DNA from 2 places in the Streptomyces sp. NPDC001599 genome. Region 2 is predicted to be linked to the other one. Evidence: riboswitches for the same ligand, from Rfam matches in the RefSeq annotation. Region 2 holds a riboswitch; the other holds the start of a gene.

Region 1 (8,052 bases), on a different contig from region 2:
GCGCCCGGGTGGTGCTCCACCAGCCGGCGCTCACCGAACCGGTGCAGGGGCAGGCGAGCGACCTGGCCGTCCAGGCCGGGGAACTGGTCCGCATCCGCGCCCGACTGGAGGAGATCCTCGTACGGCACACCGGCCGCACTCCCCAGCAGGTGACCGCGGACATCGAGCGGGACACGGTCCTGGACGCCCGGCAGGCGCTGGAGTACGGGCTGGCGGACCGGATCGTGCCGGGCCGCAGGACCCCGCCCGCCTCGTTCGGCGCGAGGTGATCCGCCCGTGCTGCCACCCGAGTTGCCCCCGCTGCCCGCACTGACCCGCGCCGAGGCCGAGGTCATCGACCGCTATCTGGACGTCGTCGACCTGCTCGGACGCATCAACCCCGGGCGGGACGGCGACACCTACCGCGGGTTGCGGGCCGCCCAGGCGCTGGTCGGCAAGGCGGCGGCGTTGCGTGACGCGCTGACGCTGATGCACCGGCGGGGCGAGACGGAGGTGCACGCCACCCTGGCCCGGGCGCTGCGCGTGCTCGACGGTGAGCGGCGGACGGCGCGGGTCGGTCTCCCGCCGCCTTCCGAGAGTTGAGGAACCCCGCATCGCTTCCGGGCGCTTCACACCGCGAGGCATCGGCCCGGGCCGAAACGGACCAAACGGCGTACCCCCTTTCGGCGTAGGAACACCTCCGATTCGCGACCGGTCGAAGTTGCGGCACCCGTGCGCTCCGTCCCCGCCGCACACCACTGCACCGCTGGTCCCGGGGCCGTCACCGCGCGCGGCGGCGCCTCGAACAGGAGGGCGTCGACCCGAACGGGCGAGTGGCACGTAACAACACAAAGGGCACGTTCCATTGGGAATTCCCCTCGGGGCGGGACAAGATCCGTGACTGACGACAAGCCCCCGCCGCAGCGGCGGGGCGGTCCGGGCGGACGCCGAGTCCTGCCGCCGTCCGGACGACCGGTCGCAAGGGAAGTGGATCGGCAGGAGTGGAGGACCCGAGCACGACGGGTCGCCGGCACGGCCGCCTCCGCGCGAGGCACCGGTACCGGCGATCCTTGGGGTGAAGCCGCACACCGCGGCCGGGCAACTTCGCCAGCCCGAATCCGACAGGTCATCCTTCACAGGCGGCTGACGAAGGGTTGCGCATGTCCGCGCTCAATCGTGTCCCGTCGCTGATGGCCCGTGCCGGTACGGCCTCGGCTCTCACCCTCGCCGCCGTGGGCGGCTCCGTCGTGGTCCCCGGTGTCGCCTCCGAGGCGGCCGCGGCGAGCCATGCGACGAAAGCCCTCAAGATCGCGGCCTCCAAGAAGGGCGCCCCGTACCGCTGGGGTGCCACCGGCCCTCACCGGTTCGACTGTTCCGGCCTGACGCTGTACTCGTTCAAGAAGGCCGGCAAGAAGCTGCCCCGCACCGCGGCCCAGCAGTACAACAGGACCAGCCGTGTCTCCGTGCGGAACCGCAAGGCAGGAGACCTGGTGTTCTTCCACTCCGGCAGCAGCGTCTACCACGTCGGCATCTACGCCGGGAAGGGCAGGATCTGGCACGCGCCGAAGACCGGTGCCGTGGTGCGCCTGGAGAAGATCTGGACCTCAAGCGTCTGGTACGGCCGGGTCAAGTAGCCCGCCCGCGGGGGTGGCGGTGTTCTGTCCCGCCGTCACCCCCGCGGGCGCGACCGGTCCGCCCGGGGGTGTCCAGGGCAGTTCGATGGAGACGGTCTTGCCACCCTCGCGGGTGGGCCTGACTCTCAGCTTGCCGCCGCACTCGGCGGTCAGCCAGCGAATGATCACCATGCCCCGGCCGTTGTCCTGCTGGACGGCGGCGGGCAGACGCTTGGGGAAGCGCGGATGGCTGTCGGTGACGCCGAGGCGCAGCCGCTCGTCGCGGTCGAGGACGAGGTCCACCGTGAAGGTGGGCGACTGCCCGAACGTGTGCTGGACCGCGTTGGTCGCCAGTTCGGAGACGATGAGCCGCACCGTGTCCGACAGGTCGGCGTCGCCCGGCAGTCCCCACTCCGCCAGGGTGCCCACCACGTAGGTCCGCGCGGCGGCCACCGAGGCGGGATCGCTCGGCAGAGTGACGGATGCTTCCAGATGGTCTGCCATGGCGACGCCGTCCCTTTCTCACGGGACCGCGACCCGACACGGAGCGGATGGTTCGAGTACGGTCCCGGACTGGTGCTTCGCCGCCAGACTGCCATCACCGGACCCGTGAAGGGCGGCGATCCACCAAGATATGCATATATCTGTCGCTCGAAGCGGTGAACTCTGCGACGGCAGAGCGTATTTGGGCGACTCATAAGGAGTAAGGGGGATGTCCCATGCAGCACGGTCCCGTGGTGCGCCGCCGGAAGCTGGGCGCGGAACTGCGCGCCCTGCGCACGTCGGCGGGCATCACCAGCGGCGAGGCGGCCCGGCTGGTGGGCTGGCACCAGTCGAAGGTCAGCCGGATCGAGACCGGGACGAGTGGGGCGAAACCGGCCGACGTGCGGTTACTGCTCGACGCCTACGGCGTGGCCGACGAGCAGCTGCGGGGGCTGCTGGTGATGCTGGCGCGCTCCGAGGACGCGGGGGGACGCAACCACTGGTGGCACGCGTACCGCGGGGTGCTGCCACCCACGTACCGCGACTTCATCAGCCTGGAGTCCCAGGCCAGCGCGATGCGCACGCTGGAGACCACGGTGGTGCCCGGCCTGCTCCAGACGCCGGAGTACGCCCGCGCGGTGACGAGCGCCGCCGTGGACGGGATGCCGGCGGAACGGCTGGACACGCTGGTGGAGGTCCGGCTGGCCCGGCAGGACGTGCTGCGGGGCGAGCCGCCCCTGGAGCTGAGCGCGGTCCTGGACGAGGCGGTGCTCCGCCGTGAGGTGGGCGGGCCCGGGGTGATGTCCCGTCAACTGGCCAGGCTGGTCGAGGCGGCGCAGCTCCCCCACGTCCGGCTCCAGGTCCTGCCCTTTGCCGCCGGGGCGCACATCGGTGTCACCGGCCCTTTCGTAATCTTCTCATTTTCGAGCACTTCTGATCTGGACGTGGTTGTTCTCGACCACTTGACGAGTAGCCTGCACCTCGAACGGAAAGAAGACCTAGAGGCCTATACCGAGGCCTTCAACGCCCTTCTGATCCATGCCCTTTCGCCCGAGGACTCGTTGGACTTCATCGCCGCGACCGCGGCAGGCGCGTAAGGAGGCACCATGTCAGGCTCCATGTCCGAACTTCCCCGGAACATCCCTGCCAGCACCGATATGTCCGGTGTCCGGTGGCTGCGCAGCAGCTACAGCACCGGGGCGAACAACTGCGTGGAGACGGCCCGTCCGTCGGCCGGTCCCGTCGCCGGACTGCTCGCCGTGCGCGACTCCAAGAACCCGGCCGGACCCGCCCTGCTCTTCTCCCCCGGGAGCTGGACGGCGTTCACCGCCGGCGTCGGCCGCGGCTGACCTCGCCGGACACCCGACGACGCACGGCCGTGTCCCGCCGACTCATGGCCGCGTTTCGCCGATCACCCGTACAGCGCGCTCGATCTGTTCCCGGGAGAGGTCCCCGCGGGCGGTCAGCCTGAGCCGTGAGATGCCGTCGGGCACCGAAGGAGGGCGGAAGCAGCCCACGGACAGGCCGGCCGCCCGGCAGTCGGCCGCCCACCGCACGGCCTCCTCCGGGGAGGGTGCGCGCACCGAGACGACCGCGGCGTCCGGACGCACCGCGTCCAGACCCGCGGCGGTCAGGCGTTCGTGCAGTTCGGCGGCGACGGCACGGGCCCGCGCCGCCCGCTCCGGCTCGCGGACGACCAGCCTGAGCGCCGCGAGGGCCGCCCCGGCGGCGGCGGGGGCGAGTCCCGTGTCGAAGATGAATGTGCGGGCCGCGTTCACCAGGTGGTCGACGACCCGGGCGGGGCCCAGCACGGCGCCGCCCTGGGCGCCGAGCGACTTGGACAGCGTGACGGTCGCGACGACGTCGTCGCGGCCCGCGAGGCCCGCCGCATGCGGGGCGCCCCGGCCGCCGTCGCCGAGGACGCCCAGACCGTGGGCGTCGTCGACGACCAGTCCGGCCCCGTACGCCCGGCACGCGTCGGCCAGTGCGGCCAGGGGCGCGGCGTCGCCGTCGACCGAGAAGACCGTGTCGGAGACGGCCACGGCGGGTCCGTCGTGCGTCGCCAGTGCCTTGCGCACGGCGTCCGGATCGGCGTGCCCCACCACCTGGGTGGTGCCGCGGGCGAGCCGGCAACCGTCGATCAGCGAGGCGTGGTTGCCCGCGTCGGAGACGACAAGGCTGCCGTGCGGCGCCAGCGCGGTGACCGCGGCGAGGTTGGCCGCGTAGCCGGAGGAGAAGACGAGCGCGGCCTCGAACCCGCAGAACTCTGCCAGTTCCCGCTCGAGTTCGGCGTGCAGCGCGGTCGTGCCGGTCACCAGCCGCGAGCCGGTGGCGCCGCCGCCCCAGGTCCGCGCGGCCGAGGCCGCGCCTTCGACGACCTCCGGGTGCCGGGCGAGACCCAGGTAGTCGTTGCTCGCCAGGTCCAGCAGCGGCGAGGCCGCCGGGCGGGGACGCAGCACCCGTACGAGTCCGGCCTCGCGGCGTACCCGGTCCTGCTCCTCGATCCAGCCGAACGCCATGGGGCGGCCCTCCGGGGTTTTGTAGGCAATGAACAGACATTAGCGGTCCGGTCACCCCCGCGAGGTGTGGCAATACCCACACGTCGATCTGTCAGTGTTGTGCAAAGTCTCCTTGGCCGCGGACGGCCCCTTAGGACAGGATCGGCTCTCATGGATCTGCTGAACACGCTGGTGGACAAGGGGCTTCGGCGCGAGTCGCCGACCCGCGAGGAGGCGCTCGCCGTCCTCGCCACTTCCGACGACGACCTGCTCGACGTGGTGACCGCGGCCGGAAAGGTGCGCCGCCACTGGTTCGGCCGACGGGTGAAACTCAACTATCTCGTCAACCTCAAGTCGGGCCTGTGCCCCGAGGACTGCTCCTACTGCTCGCAGCGGCTGGGCTCCAAGGCGGAGATCCTCAAGTACACCTGGCTCAAGCCCGACCAGGCCTCGGCGGCCGCCGCGGCCGGAGTGTCCGGGGGCGCCAAACGCGTGTGCCTGGTGGCCAGCGGACGCGGTCCGACCGACCGGGACGTGGACCGCGTCTCGGACACCATCAAGGCCATCAAGGACCAGAACGAGTCCGTGGAGGTCTGCGCCTGCCTCGGGCTGCTCTCCGACGGCCAGGCGGAGCGGCTGCGCGAGGCCGGGGCCGACGCCTACAACCACAACCTCAACACCTCCGAGTCGACGTACGGCGACATCACCACCACGCACACGTACGCCGACCGGGTGGACACCGTGAACAAGGCGCACGCGGCCGGGCTGTCCGCCTGCTCGGGGCTCATCGCGGGCATGGGCGAGAGCGACGAGGACCTGGTCGACGTGGTCTTCTCGCTGCGCGAGCTGGACCCGGACTCGGTGCCGGTCAACTTCCTGATCCCGATGGAGGGCACGCCGCTGGCCAAGGAGTGGCACCTCACCCCGCAGCGGTGCCTGCGCATCCTGGCGATGACGCGGTTCGTCTGCCCGGACGTCGAGGTCCGCATCGCCGGCGGGCGCGAGGTCCATCTGCGCACGATGCAGCCGCTCGCGCTGCACCTGGCCAACTCGATCTTCCTCGGCGACTACCTCACCAGCGAGGGCCAGGCGGGCCACGCGGACCTGGAGATGATCGCGGACGCCGGCTTCGAGGTGGAGGGCGCGGGCGAGGTCACCCTTCCGGAGCACCGCGCATCGGTGCGGGGCGGGGGCTGCGGCTCGCACGAGGGTGGCGGCGGCTGCGGCTCGCACGCGGGCGCCGACGGCGACGCGGGCTGCGGCTCGCACGCCGGTGGTGGAGTGTGCGCCCCCGCGCCCGCGCCCGCGTCCGCGACGCCGCGCCCCGCCGAAGGTCCCCGCACGGACCTGGTGGCGGTACGCCGGCGCGGCGCCGGGACGGACCTCGCGCCCAATGCCTGAGCCCGCGCCGAACGTCGCCGAGCTGCTGGATCTGGACCGGCGGCACGTCTGGCACCCGTACGGGCCCATGCCCGGCCGGCAGGACCCGCTGGTCGTGGAGTCGGCGAGCGGGGTCCGGCTGCGGCCGGCCGACGGCTCAGGCGAACTGGTCGACGGGATGTCGTCCTGGTGGTCGGCGATCCACGGCTACAACCACCCGGTGCTGAACGCGGCCGCGCGCGAGCAGTTGGAGCGGATGAGCCACGTGATGTTCGGCGGGCTCACCCACGAGCCCGCCGTACGGCTGGCGAAGCTCCTTGTCGACATGTCTCCCGAGGGCCTGGAGCACGTGTTCCTCGCCGACTCCGGGTCGGTGTCGGTCGAGGTCGCCGTGAAGATGTGCCTGCAGTACTGGCGCTCGCTCGGCCGCCCCGGCAAGCGCCGCCTGCTCACCTGGCGCGGCGGCTACCACGGCGACACCTGGCAGCCCATGTCGGTGTGCGACCCCGAGGGCGGCATGCACGAGCTGTGGTCCGGCGTCCTGCCGCGCCAGGTCTTCGCGGACGCGCCGCCGGCGGAGTACGAGGAGACGTACGCCGACCACCTGCGGTCGCTGATCGAGCGACACGCCGACGAACTGGCGGCGGTGATCGTGGAGCCGGTGGTGCAGGGCGCGGGCGGGATGCGCTTCCACTCCCCCGCGTATCTGCGGGTGCTGCGCGAGGCGTGCGACGCGCACGGCGTGCTGCTGGTGTTCGACGAGATCGCCACCGGATTCGGGCGCACGGGGGCGTTGTTCGCCGCGGAGCACGCGGCGGTGACGCCGGACGTGATGTGCGTGGGCAAGGCGCTGACCGGCGGTTATCTGACGATGGCGGCCACGCTGTGCACCGCGCGGGTGGCGGACGGCATCTCGCGGGGCGAGGTACCGGTGCTGGCCCACGGGCCGACGTTCATGGGCAATCCGCTGGCCGCGGCCGTGGCGTGCGCGTCGATCGGCCTGCTGCTCGGCCAAGACTGGCGCGCGGAGGTCAGGCGCATCGAGGCGGGTCTCACCGAAGGGCTCGCGCCCGCCGCCGAGCTGCCCGGCGTACGGGACGTGCGGGTGCTCGGCGCGATCGGGGTGGTGCAGCTCGACCGTGCCGTCGACATGCGGGCGGCCACGGAGGCGGCCGTGCGCGAGGGCGTGTGGCTGCGCCCGTTCCGCGACCTGGTCTACACCATGCCGCCGTACGTCACGGGCGACGCGGACGTGGCACGCATCGCCCGCGCGGTGTGCGCGGCGGCACGGGAGGGATGACATGGCGGTACTGGTGATCACGGGCACGGGCACGGAGGTCGGCAAGACGGTCGTGACCGCCGCGGTGGCCGCGGCGGCCCTGGCGGGCGGCCGGACGGTGGCCGTGCTCAAGGCGGCGCAGACGGGCGTCGGGCCGGACGAGGCCGGGGACGCCCGGGAAGTGGCCCGCCTGGCCGGGAACGTGACGGTCGCCGAAGTGGCCAGGTTCCCCGAGCCGTTGGCGCCGGGCACGGCCGCGCGCCGGGCCGGACGGGCACCGGTGCGTCCGTGGGAGGTGGCCGATGCCGCGGCCAAACTGGCCACGGAGCACGATCTCGTGCTGGTCGAGGGCGCGGGCGGACTGCTCGTGCGCTTCGACGCGGAGGGCGGGACGCTGGCGGACGTCGCCGGGCTGCTGGGCGCACCGGTGCTGCTGGTGACGTCGGCGGGGCTGGGCACGCTGAACACCACGGAGCTGACGGCACGCGAGCTGCGTTCCCGGGGGCTGGAGCTGCCCGGGCTGGTGATCGGCAGCTGGCCCGGGGCCCCGGACCTCGCCGCCCGCTGCAACCTCGCGGACCTTCCGGACGTGTCCGGCGCTCCCCTCCTCGGCGCGGTCCCGGCCGGCGCGGCGTCCCTCGCCCCGGCCGCCTTCCGCTCGGCGGCACCGAGCTGGCTGGCCTCGCCCTTGGACGGCACCTGGGACGCGGACACGTTCGGCGACCGGCACGGCCCGTGACCGGCGCCGCGGAAGAGCGAACGTGTGCGGGCCGCGGTGGGTGCGGGACGGCGTGACGGGGGACAATCCCGGTAAGGCGCC
Region 2 (9,730 bases):
GCCGGAGTGGCGGACATGGGCCTTCTCCAGCAGCAGTACGTTCGCACCGTGCTCGGCGGCGGTCAGCGCGGCCATGGTGCCGGCGGTGCCGCCGCCGATGACGAGGACGTCGCAGGAGAGTTCTTCGGCGTCGGTGAGGGCGGGAATCTCCACCAGGGGGCCTTTCAGGTGCCGAGGGATGTCAGGACGTCGCGCCGCAGCGCCGTGCGGGCCGGGTCGTCGTGCGCGGTGCGGTCCCGGGGACGGGGCACGTCGCGTACGGCGGTCAGGCGCCCGGCGCCGAGCAGGGCGACGCGGTCGCCGAGGAACAGGGCCTCGTCCACGTCGTGGGTGACGAACACGACCGTGGCTCCGGTGCCGTGCAGTACCTCCACCAGCAGGTCCTGCATCCCGGCGCGTGTCTGGGCGTCGAGGGCGCCGAAGGGCTCGTCCATCAGCACGGCGCGGGGGCGTCCGGCCAGCGCACGGGCCAACTGGGCGCGCTGGCGCTGTCCCCCGGAGACACGGTGCGGCAACTGCCCGGCCTGTTCGGCGAGGCCGACCCGCTCCAGCCAGGCCGTCGCCTGGTCCCGGCGCTCGGCGCGGGGCAGGCCCTGGACGGCGAGGGGAAGTTCGACGTTGGCGCGCAGGGAGCGCCAGGGCAGGAGGGCGTCCTCCTGGAAGACCAGTGCCCGGTCCGCCCCGGGGCCGTCGATGGGTCGCCCGTCCTGTTCCGCCGTTCCGGCCAGCGGCGGCAGCAGACCGGCCAGTGTGCGCAGCAGCGTCGATTTGCCGCAGCCCGAGGGCCCGACCACGGTGAGGATCTCGCCGGCGGAGACGTCGATGTCCACACCGCTCACCGCGGCGGCGTCCGGACGGCCGAGGGCGGCGTCGCGCAAGGCGAGCCGGGTGCCGCGGCCGGGGGCCCGGGCACCGGTCCCCGCCCCAGTCCCAGTCCTCGTCCCCATCGCGGTCGCGGTCGCGGTCTCAGTCTCGGACGAGGTGCTCATCGCGTGCCTCCTCGGGACGGGTGCGGATGGAGTCCTCGCGTCCGGCGGCGGCCGCGGGCGGGGGCGCCGCCCCGGACCGCGCGGACTTCGGGCGGGCGGTGGGACCCTGCGCCGTGCGTGGCAGCCAGCGGGTCAGGCGGCGGCCCAGCAGTTCCACGGCCGTGGAGGTGAGCCAGCCGAGCACGCCGATGGTGACCATGCCGACGAAGACGCCCGGGTAGTCGACGACCGTGTAGTCCTGCCAGGTGCGGTACCCCACGCCGTACTGGCCGGAGATCATCTCGGCGGAGATCACACAGATCCACGAGACGCCGATGCCGACCGACAGGCCACCGAAGACACCGGGCAGCGCGCCCGGCAGGACCACCGAGCCGAGGACCCGCCACCGGCCGCCGCCCATGGTGCGGACCGCCTCCTCCCACACGGGCGTCAGCGCGCGTACCGCGTGCCGGGTGGAGACCAGCACCGGGAAGAAGGCGGCGGTGCAGGTGATGAAGACGATGCCCTGCTCGTTGGAGGGGAACAGAAGGATCGCCACGGGGACGAGGGCGATGGCGGGAATGGGCCGGATCACCTCCAGGACCGGACCGAGCAGGTCCTCGGCCAGCCGCGAGCGGGCCACGAGCACACCGGTGGCCACGCCCAGGACGGCGGCGAGCAGGAAGCCGGTGAGTATGCGGGTCAGGCTGTCGGTGAGGTCCGTCCAGTAGTCGGGCCCCGCCAGCCGCTCGGCGAAGGTGCGGGCCACGTCGGTGACGGTGGGGAACTGCGAGAAGCGCAGCCACAGGTCGATGTCCTGGCTGGTCAGCAGCTGCCACAGGCCCAGGGCGACGGCGAGCGAGGCGATCCGCAGCGCGTAGCGGGCGGAGCGGTTCACGACGCCAGCTCCAGTGCCTCGGCGTACGGCACGACGCGCGCTCCGCCGTGCCCTGCGATGTACGCCCGTGCGGTCTCCGGTGCGACGAAGGGCAGCAGGGCACCGCCGTCGACCACCCAGACCGCCCGGTCGGCGAACCACGGAGTGCCGGTGGTGGCGTCGGGGACGTACGCGGCCCGGACTGCGTCGCGATGCCCGGCCACGTGCCGCAGCAGCGCCGTGGGGGAGGCGAAGGAGAGGGTCTTCCCCGCGCCCTTGGGCCAGACCTCGCCGGCCGGCTTCGGAGGCGCCGCCGCGAGCCGCTCGGCGTACACGGTCGGGCCGAGCGCCTTCTGCACGTACTGGTCGTCGACGAAGGCGTCCACGTCCACGTCGCCGGTGAGTTTCGCGTCCTTGAGGACCGAGACGTCCTCCTTGAGGGCTGCGACGAGCTGCGGTTTGATCGCCGGGTCGAAGGTGGCGATGCCCTGGGCGCCGTTGTAGAGGTACACGGTTTCGGCAGGCAGGCCGGTGGCCTTCGCCACCTTCTCGGCGGCGGCCACGGGATGCTCGTCCAGATAGTCGGTCGCCTGCGTCTGGGCCTTCAGGAACGCCTCCAGCACGGCGGGGCGCTTCTTCGCGAACTCCTCGACGGCGGTGACGCCGTGGAAGGTGGGCAGGTCCAGCCGGGCTCCGTCGTACAGGGCCTTCGCCTTGCCCTGCTGGGCGAGCAGGCCGGGCCAGGCGACGAACTGCGACAGGGCGTCCGCGCTCCCCGAGTCCAGGGCCGAGGCGCCCACCGCGGGCTGCTGGTTGAGCTTTTCGATGTCCTCGGCGGGGTCGAGGCCGGCGCGTTGCAGGGCGCGGACGAGGGTGCCGTCGGCGGCCGAGCCGACGCTCGTCGAGACCTTCTTGCCCTTGAGGTCCTTCAGGGAGGTGAGGGGCGAGCCGGGTGCGACGACGATGGTGTTGAGGCCGCCGCGGAGGTTGTAGCCGGTGACCGAGACCAGGCGGGTCGGTTTGCCGAGCTGCTTGCCGCGGGCCGCGTTGATGAGCAGGGGGAAGTCGCCCATCGAGCCGATGTCGATCTTCCCGGCGGTCATCTGGGCGGTGATGGGCGCGCCGGTCGCGTAGTCCTGCCAGTCGACCTTGTAGGTGACCTCGTCGCCGAGGGAGTTGAGCTGCTTCTCGAAGTAGCCGAGGGAACGCAGCAGGGTGCCGGCGGTGACCGTGTTGATCGTCCTGGACTGGTAGCCGACCGTCACGGTGACGGTGGAGCCGTTCCCGTCGGCGGACGCGTCGCCGCCGCAGGCGGTGAGGGGGAGGAGCAGGGCCACGGTTGCCGCGCCGGCGGTGGCGGGGAGTGCGGTGCGTTTCGCTTTCATGTTCATGGGGAGTCGGCCTCTCACCGGAGCAGGTAGGGCATGTTGACCGTGACCGCACCGGTGGGGCAGCGCGCGGCGCACGGGCCGCAGTACCAGCACTCGTCGACGTGCATGTACGCCTTGCCGTTGCGCTCGTCGATGGCGAGGGAGTCCAGCGGGCACATGTCCACGCAGAGCGTGCAGCCTTCGATGCACTTCGACTCGTCGATGGTCACGGGCACGTCGGCCCGCTGGGGCGCCAAGGGCATGGCTGTCTCCAGGGAGGGTGCGCGAAAGGGTGGTGAGGGGGATTACAGGGAACGGTGCAGCAGGCCGCTCATCGCGATGCGGTCGCCGCGGAAGCGGACGAACTCCAGGTCGACGGGGCGGCCGTCGGCGAGGTGGGTGAGCCGTTCCAGCATGAGGACCGCCGTGCCGCGCGGGGCCTCCAGTACGGCGGCGGAGTGCGCGTCGGCGGTGACGGCCTCCAGGGTGATCTCGGCGTGGCCGAGTGGCCGGCCGGTGACGGATTCCAGGAGCCGGAAGACGTCGGTGTTCTCCAGGTCGGCGCCGAGCAGGGCGGTCCCGATGTCGAGCGGGAGGTAGGTGAGGTCCAGGGAGAGGGGGACGCCGTTGAGCCGGCGCAGGCGTTCGATGTAGAGGACGTCGGCGCCGGGAGGGACGCGTAGGCGTTCGGCGACGGGGGCGGGGGCCGGGACGGGGACGGTCGTGCGGACCTCGTTGGTGACGCGGCCGTGTTCGTGCAGGGTCTCCGCGAGGCCCATCAGACGGTCCAGCCCGTGGGCGTACTTGCGGGCCACGACCACCGTGCCGATGCCGGGCTGCCGCGCCACGAGGCCTTCGGCGCGCAGTAGGTCGAGCGCCTGGCGGACGGTGTTGCGGGTGGTGTCGTACTCGGCCGCGAGGGTGTCCTCGTGGGGGAGGGTGCCATCGGGGAAGGCGTCGTCGAGGAGCTGGCGGCGGAGCAGGTCGGCGAGTTGACGGGCCCGGTCGGCGCGCAGCCGGCGCCGCGTGCGGTGGGCTGCGACGGTGGTCGCGCCCTGGCCGGCGTGGTCTCGGATGCGGTCGGTGGGCGGCATGGCTGGAACCATACCTATCCGGTGGGATTAGTGGTGTTGCGGGAATGTTGCGCCACCGGGGGCTCCGCCGGTCGCACGGGTGAGCTGGGGTTTCTCTTGGGGATGGGGGAGTTCTGCCACCGGAGGTCTTCCAGCCGGGGGTCTTCCAGCCGGGGGTCTTCCTGCCGGGGTCGCGAGGTTCCCGTAGTGGGGCGGGCGCCGTCAGGTCAGGGGCGTCAGGCCAGGGCCGTCAGGCCCGGGGCGAAGGTGATGAGGAGGGGGATGAGCGGGACCAGGGCCGCTGTCGCCGTGGTCAGGGCCCGGTGGCGGCGGGGCAGGCGAGGGCGGGGTTCCAGGAGGCGGTCGACGCGTTCGCCGAGGAGGCGGTGGCTGGAGGCGCAGGAGAGGACGCCGCGGTGCTGGTTCAGCTCGATCAGGGCCAGCGCGGTGGTCAGGTGGCCGCAGCGCCGGGAGGCGGTGTCGTCGGCCGAGAGCTCGACCAGGCGGTGGGTCTGGTCGCAGAAGTGGGCGAAGAGCGGGACGCTCGGGAAACCGGTGGCCAGGGCGGTCGACAGGTGCAGCAGCCAGTCGTGACGGGCGCGGGCGTGGCCGCGTTCGTGGGTGAGGACGGCGTCCAGCTGATGGTCGGTGAGGCGGTGCAGGGCGCCGGTGGTGACGATCAGCTGAGGTGGGCTGCCGGGCATCCACCAGGCGTCCGGGTACTCGTCCTCCAGGACCAGCAGGGGCCCGCGGGCGGCCGGGAGCCCGGCGGGCAGGTCGGGGGCGCGCTCGCGCAGGTGGGCGCGGGACCGGGCGCGCCGGCGGCGGGCCTCGACGAGTTCACGCGCGAGCATCGCGGTCGTCCAGGCGGCGCCCGCCGCCAGCAGCAGAGTGAGGGCGGCCGCCCAGACCGGGCCGGCGGAGAGGTTGTACGCCGCGGTCACCGCGGGCGGCGCCGGCGCGAAGAGCTGGGCGCGGACGGTCCCGAAGACGGCGGTGGCGCCGAGGGCGAGTGCCGTCAGGCAGCACAGCAGCACCGTCGCGACCAGGCACTGCCACACCCACAGCCCGACCACGGGATCCCGCTCGGGCCACGCGGAACGGGTCAGCGCGCGGGGCACCGGCACCGCGGCGGTCACGGCGACGACGAACAGCAGGAGCAGGCAGACGGTCATGCCACTGGCTCCGGATCCTGGTCGAAGGATGGGCGGCTCTGGCTGTACAGGGGTGGTGCTGGGCCGGGTCGTGCGCGCACACCGCCCGACGCCAGTATGACGGGGCCGGGCGGTGTGAGTCAGGTGTCGGCGGTCACCGGTTCCGGAACCTGGGCGTACGGGCGTCGGGTGTGCGGGCCTTGGACGTATGGGCCTTGGACGGTACGGGCCTCGGGTGTGCGGGCCTTGGACGTATGGGGCCTTGGACGCGCGGGGCCTTGGGCGTGCGGGCCCCCCTCCGTCGGGCGTACCGTCAGACGCCCTGCCCGACCCCCCGGCCGACCACGCGCCCGGTCACCTCTCCCAACCCCACCCGGACACCGTCCGGTCCCGGGGCCCAGGCCGACAGGGTCACCACGTCGCCGTCCTCCAGGAACGTCCGCTTGCCGTCGGGGAGTTCCAGTGGGTCGCGGCCGTTCCAGGTCAGTTCGAGCAGCGACCCCCGCTCCCGCTCGGTGGGCCCGCTCACCGTGCCCGAGCCGTAGAGGTCGCCGGTGCGCAGCGAGGCTCCGTTGACCGTCATGTGGGCCAACTGCTGGGCGGCCGTCCAGTACATGGTGGAGAACGGCGGCTCGGAGACGACGTGGCCGTTGACGGCGACGGAGATCCGCAGGTCGTAGCCGCCGGGGTCGTCCTGGTCGGTGTCCGTGTCGTCCAGGTAGGGCAGCAGCTCGTGCGTGCGCTCGGGCGGCGCCACCCGGGCCTCCTCCAGCGCGTCCAGCGGAGTGATCCACGCCGACACCGAGGTGGTGAAGGACTTGCCGAGGAACGGACCGAGGGGGACGTACTCCCAGGCCTGGACGTCCCGCGCGGACCAGTCGTTGAGCAGGCAGAGCCCGAAGACGTGCTCGCGGAAGTCGCCGAGCGCGACCGGACTGCCCAGTTCGGACGGCACACCCACCACGAAGCCGACCTCCGCCTCGATGTCGAGCCGGACGGACGGGCCGAAGACGGGTGCGGCGTCGGCCGGGGCCTTGCGCTGCCCCGACGGGCGTACGACGTCCGTGCCCGAGACGACGACCGTGCCGGAGCGGCCGTGGTAGCCGATCGGGAGGTGCTTCCAGTTCGGGGTGAGGGAGTCGGCGGCGTCGGGGCGGAAGATCTGGCCGACGTTGCGGGCGTGGTTCTCGGAGGCGTAGAAGTCGACGTAGTCGGCGACCTCGAAGGGCAGGTGCAGGGTCACCGACGACAGCGGGTGGAAGAACGGCTCCAGGGCCTCGCGGTGGGAGGGGACCGACACCCACGCCGTCAGCGCGCGCCGCACGTCCGACCACGCCGTACGCCCGGCCGCCAGCAGCGGGTTGAGGGTGGGCTGCGCGAGGAGGGCCGCGTACGGCGAGCCGAGCGCGTGGGCCGCCGCACCCGCGTCGAGCACGTGGTCGCCCAGCCGGACGCCGACCGTCCGGTCCGGCCGGTCGAGCGAGCCGGGGATCGAGAACACGCCGTACGGAAGGTTGTGCGGGCCGAAGGGGTCGCCCTCGGGGACGTCGAAGAGGGGCATCGGGTGCTGCCTCGCTTTCGTGCTCGCCATGTGCGCCGTGCGCGCCGTGTGCGCCACGTGATCGGTGTGTGTCGCGTGACACGTGGTCGGGCCACACGTTACGGGTGGCGTGCCGCTCTTGGGCAGTGCGACCGGAGGCGGCGGCGCCCGGGACGCAATCTTGGCGCCGGCGGGTGGACGGCGCGCCATGTCGCTGCCAACCGGGACACAGGCCCTGAACCGGCTTTAGCCGATGATGTGTCAGGATCCGGACATCATCGGGCGTCCTCGTGCAACCCCGTGCGGGTTCGAGCGCACTCGCTACGCCCTCGTTCGGAAGCGGTCACGGGTGAGTCGGACGGGTGCGGTGTCCGTATTCTCTGATCATGGACCGCACCGCATATTCACTCGTCGCCACCGACCTGGACGGCACGCTGCTCCGAGGCGACGACACCGTCTCCGACCGGTCGCTGGCCGCGCTGGCGCGGATCGCCGGGGCCGGTGCGCGGCACCTGGTGGTGACGGGGCGGCCGGCACCCCGGGTGCGCTCCCTGCTCGACCGGCTCGGCTGCACGGGGCTCGCGGTGTGCGGACAGGGCGCGCAGGTGTACGACGCCGGCGCGCACCGGATGCTGTGGTCGGTCACCCTGGACCGGGAGCTGGCCGAGACGGCGCTCGGCAAGATCGAGGCCGAGGTGGGCCAGGTGCACGCCGCCGTGGACCAGGACGGCGTCGACGGGCTGACGCTCATCGAGCCGGGCTACCTGATGCCCCACCCGACGCTGCCCGCGGTGCGCGTCGAGCGGCGTGCGCAGCTGTGGTCCACGCCGATCAGCAAGGTGCTGCTGCGCCACCCCGAGCTGACCGACGACGAACTGGCGGCGACGGCTCGCGCGGTGGTCGGTTCCCTCGCGACGGTCACCATGTCGGGGCCCGGCACGGTGGAGCTCCAGCCCTGCGGCATCACCAAGGCCACCGGCCTGGCGCTGGCCGCCGAGCACCTTGGCATGGAGCGGCGGCGGACGATCGCTTTCGGGGACATGCCCAACGACATCCCCATGTTCCAGTGGGCGGCCCACGGTGTCGCCATGGCCGACGCCCACCCCGAACTCAAGGCGGTGGCCGACGAGGTCACGACGACGAACGAGGACGACGGCGTGGCCGTCGTCCTCGAGCGGATCTTCGGTACCTCTTGATGCACTGCCTCGTGATGCACTGCCGCTCGGTGCGCTGCCGCGGCGGTGCTGCTCAGTACGCGCTGAAGACGTTGTCCATCGAGCCGTAGCGGTCGGCCGCGTAGTTGCAGGCGGCGGTGATGTTGGCGACCGGGTCGTACGGGTCCCAGGAGGTGCCCTCGACGTGGTACGCCTGGAAGGTCGGGTCGATCACCTGGAGCAGGCCCTTGGACGGGGTGCCGTTGATCGCGTTGATGTCCCAGTTGTTGATGGCGAGCGGGTTGCCGGAGGACTCACGCATGATGTTGCGGTGAATGCCCTCGTAGGTCCCGGGGATGCCGTGCTGGGCCATGATGTCGAGCGACTCGCGGATCCAGCCGTCGAGGTTGTCCGGGTAGGTCGTCGTGGCCGCCGTGGTGGCGGTCGTGGCGGCGGCCGGGGTGGCCGCGGAAGCGGTGGTGGCGCCGATGAGCGGCAGCGCGAGCACCGCGGCACCGGTGCCGGCCACGGCGAGCTTGCGGGCGAGGCGGCTGGTGCGGGCGTGACGGTTCAGACCGTTGGCAGACATGCGGTGTCCCTCTCCTTACGCCTACGAGGTGAGCTGTCGGGTTCGGGCGGGGAGGTGCCCGGCCGTGCCCTGACGGGTACGGCTTCACCCCGAGCCGCTCCGGTGGTGACCGGTGCGGCGACTTACCTGGGTCCCCCGCTCCTGCCTGCGAGTTTGTTGGATGGATGACTGTGCGACGGGCGGTGGCAGGATTCGGCGTCCACCCGACAGGCCGGGAACGTATGCGAGAGCACATGTCCGGAACAAGTGCAGGAATCACCCAACGTGCCTGTTGACCTTGGTCTGGGGCCTTTATGGCTCTTGATCATTTGCTGTCGCCAATCCCCAACTGGCTTGCGGGGCAAAGGGAGGGCACAGGTTCCGACGGGGTTGCCTCTCGGGTGTCGGGAGTGAGCCAACTCACTGGCTTCAACAAGCACGGCAAATGGGGCATTAACCCCAACTAGGAGCCAACCGACCGCAGGTGGGGACGGCTTCGGGTGTCGAGCCGGGAGGGGCGGGAAACGGGGAGAGGGAAGCGACGGGAAACGGGGAGGGGGAAGCGGCGGGAAAGGGAGTGGGGAGAGAGGGGGCAGGGAGCGAGGAAGCGGGGGGACGGGGGAGGGGGCAGGTGTGTCGATCGGGTGACGTTCTCGAAGTGCGGGCCGTTGGGAGGAGTGGTGGGATCTTCGGTGGCGGCTTCGGCCCGTTCGCCCTCCGGCTCCGGCTCGTCCCCTCTGGCGATATCAACCAAAATCTGCTCATATCACCTGATCAAAAACATACCGTTCATGATCCGATACCGCCCAGCCTGTAACGGTGGGCGCTAGCGGTGATCGAAACGTGACCGGATACGCTGACTTGAGTGGTGGCAGCGACCTATCGACAAACCAGGTAATCGCCAGTAGACACCAGCAGACAGGAGACCCCTCGTGACCGTCGTCGGGCCGTTCGGGCTGAGCGTGCGGGACCAGGCTCTGGAAGCCGATGTCCAGGCCGGATTGGTTGCTGTCGAGGAAGGGTTGC

Evidence for each region. A riboswitch is a leader RNA that binds a small molecule or an ion and turns the genes downstream of it on or off. The one in region 2 is predicted to bind cyclic di-AMP.
Region 1: linked by a shared signal. The riboswitch ahead of ACFYZ3_RS23355 (C40 family peptidase) and the one ahead of ACFYZ3_RS37545 (transglycosylase SLT domain-containing protein) in region 2 are both predicted to bind cyclic di-AMP.

The regions. Positions count from the first base shown of each region.
Region 1 is NZ_JBIAVA010000009.1:135,056-143,107, reverse strand. It holds gene ACFYZ3_RS23365 (ATP-dependent Clp protease proteolytic subunit) at 1-269, shown strand, start outside; gene ACFYZ3_RS23360 (hypothetical protein) at 277-582, shown strand; cyclic di-AMP (ydaO/yuaA leader) riboswitch at 995-1,136, shown strand; gene ACFYZ3_RS23355 (C40 family peptidase) at 1,140-1,613, shown strand; gene ACFYZ3_RS23350 (ATP-binding protein) at 1,584-2,096, opposite strand; gene ACFYZ3_RS23345 (helix-turn-helix transcriptional regulator) at 2,312-3,172, shown strand; gene ACFYZ3_RS23340 (DUF397 domain-containing protein) at 3,194-3,424, shown strand; gene ACFYZ3_RS23335 (8-amino-7-oxononanoate synthase) at 3,467-4,594, opposite strand; gene bioB (biotin synthase BioB) at 4,745-5,974, shown strand; gene ACFYZ3_RS23325 (adenosylmethionine--8-amino-7-oxononanoate transaminase) at 5,967-7,253, shown strand; gene bioD (dethiobiotin synthase) at 7,255-7,971, shown strand.
Region 2 is NZ_JBIAVA010000028.1:5,642-15,371, forward strand. It holds gene ACFYZ3_RS37500 (fumarate reductase/succinate dehydrogenase flavoprotein subunit) at 1-153, opposite strand, end outside; gene ACFYZ3_RS37505 (ABC transporter ATP-binding protein) at 165-989, opposite strand; gene ACFYZ3_RS37510 (ABC transporter permease) at 967-1,866, opposite strand; gene ACFYZ3_RS37515 (ABC transporter substrate-binding protein) at 1,863-3,230, opposite strand; gene ACFYZ3_RS37520 (ferredoxin family protein) at 3,251-3,478, opposite strand; gene ACFYZ3_RS37525 (GntR family transcriptional regulator) at 3,521-4,309, opposite strand; gene ACFYZ3_RS37530 (M56 family metallopeptidase) at 4,525-5,463, opposite strand; gene fahA (fumarylacetoacetase) at 5,756-7,003, opposite strand; gene ACFYZ3_RS37540 (HAD family hydrolase) at 7,369-8,178, shown strand; gene ACFYZ3_RS37545 (transglycosylase SLT domain-containing protein) at 8,231-8,725, opposite strand; cyclic di-AMP (ydaO/yuaA leader) riboswitch at 8,730-8,902, opposite strand; gene ACFYZ3_RS37550 (polyprenyl synthetase family protein) at 9,637-9,730, shown strand, end outside.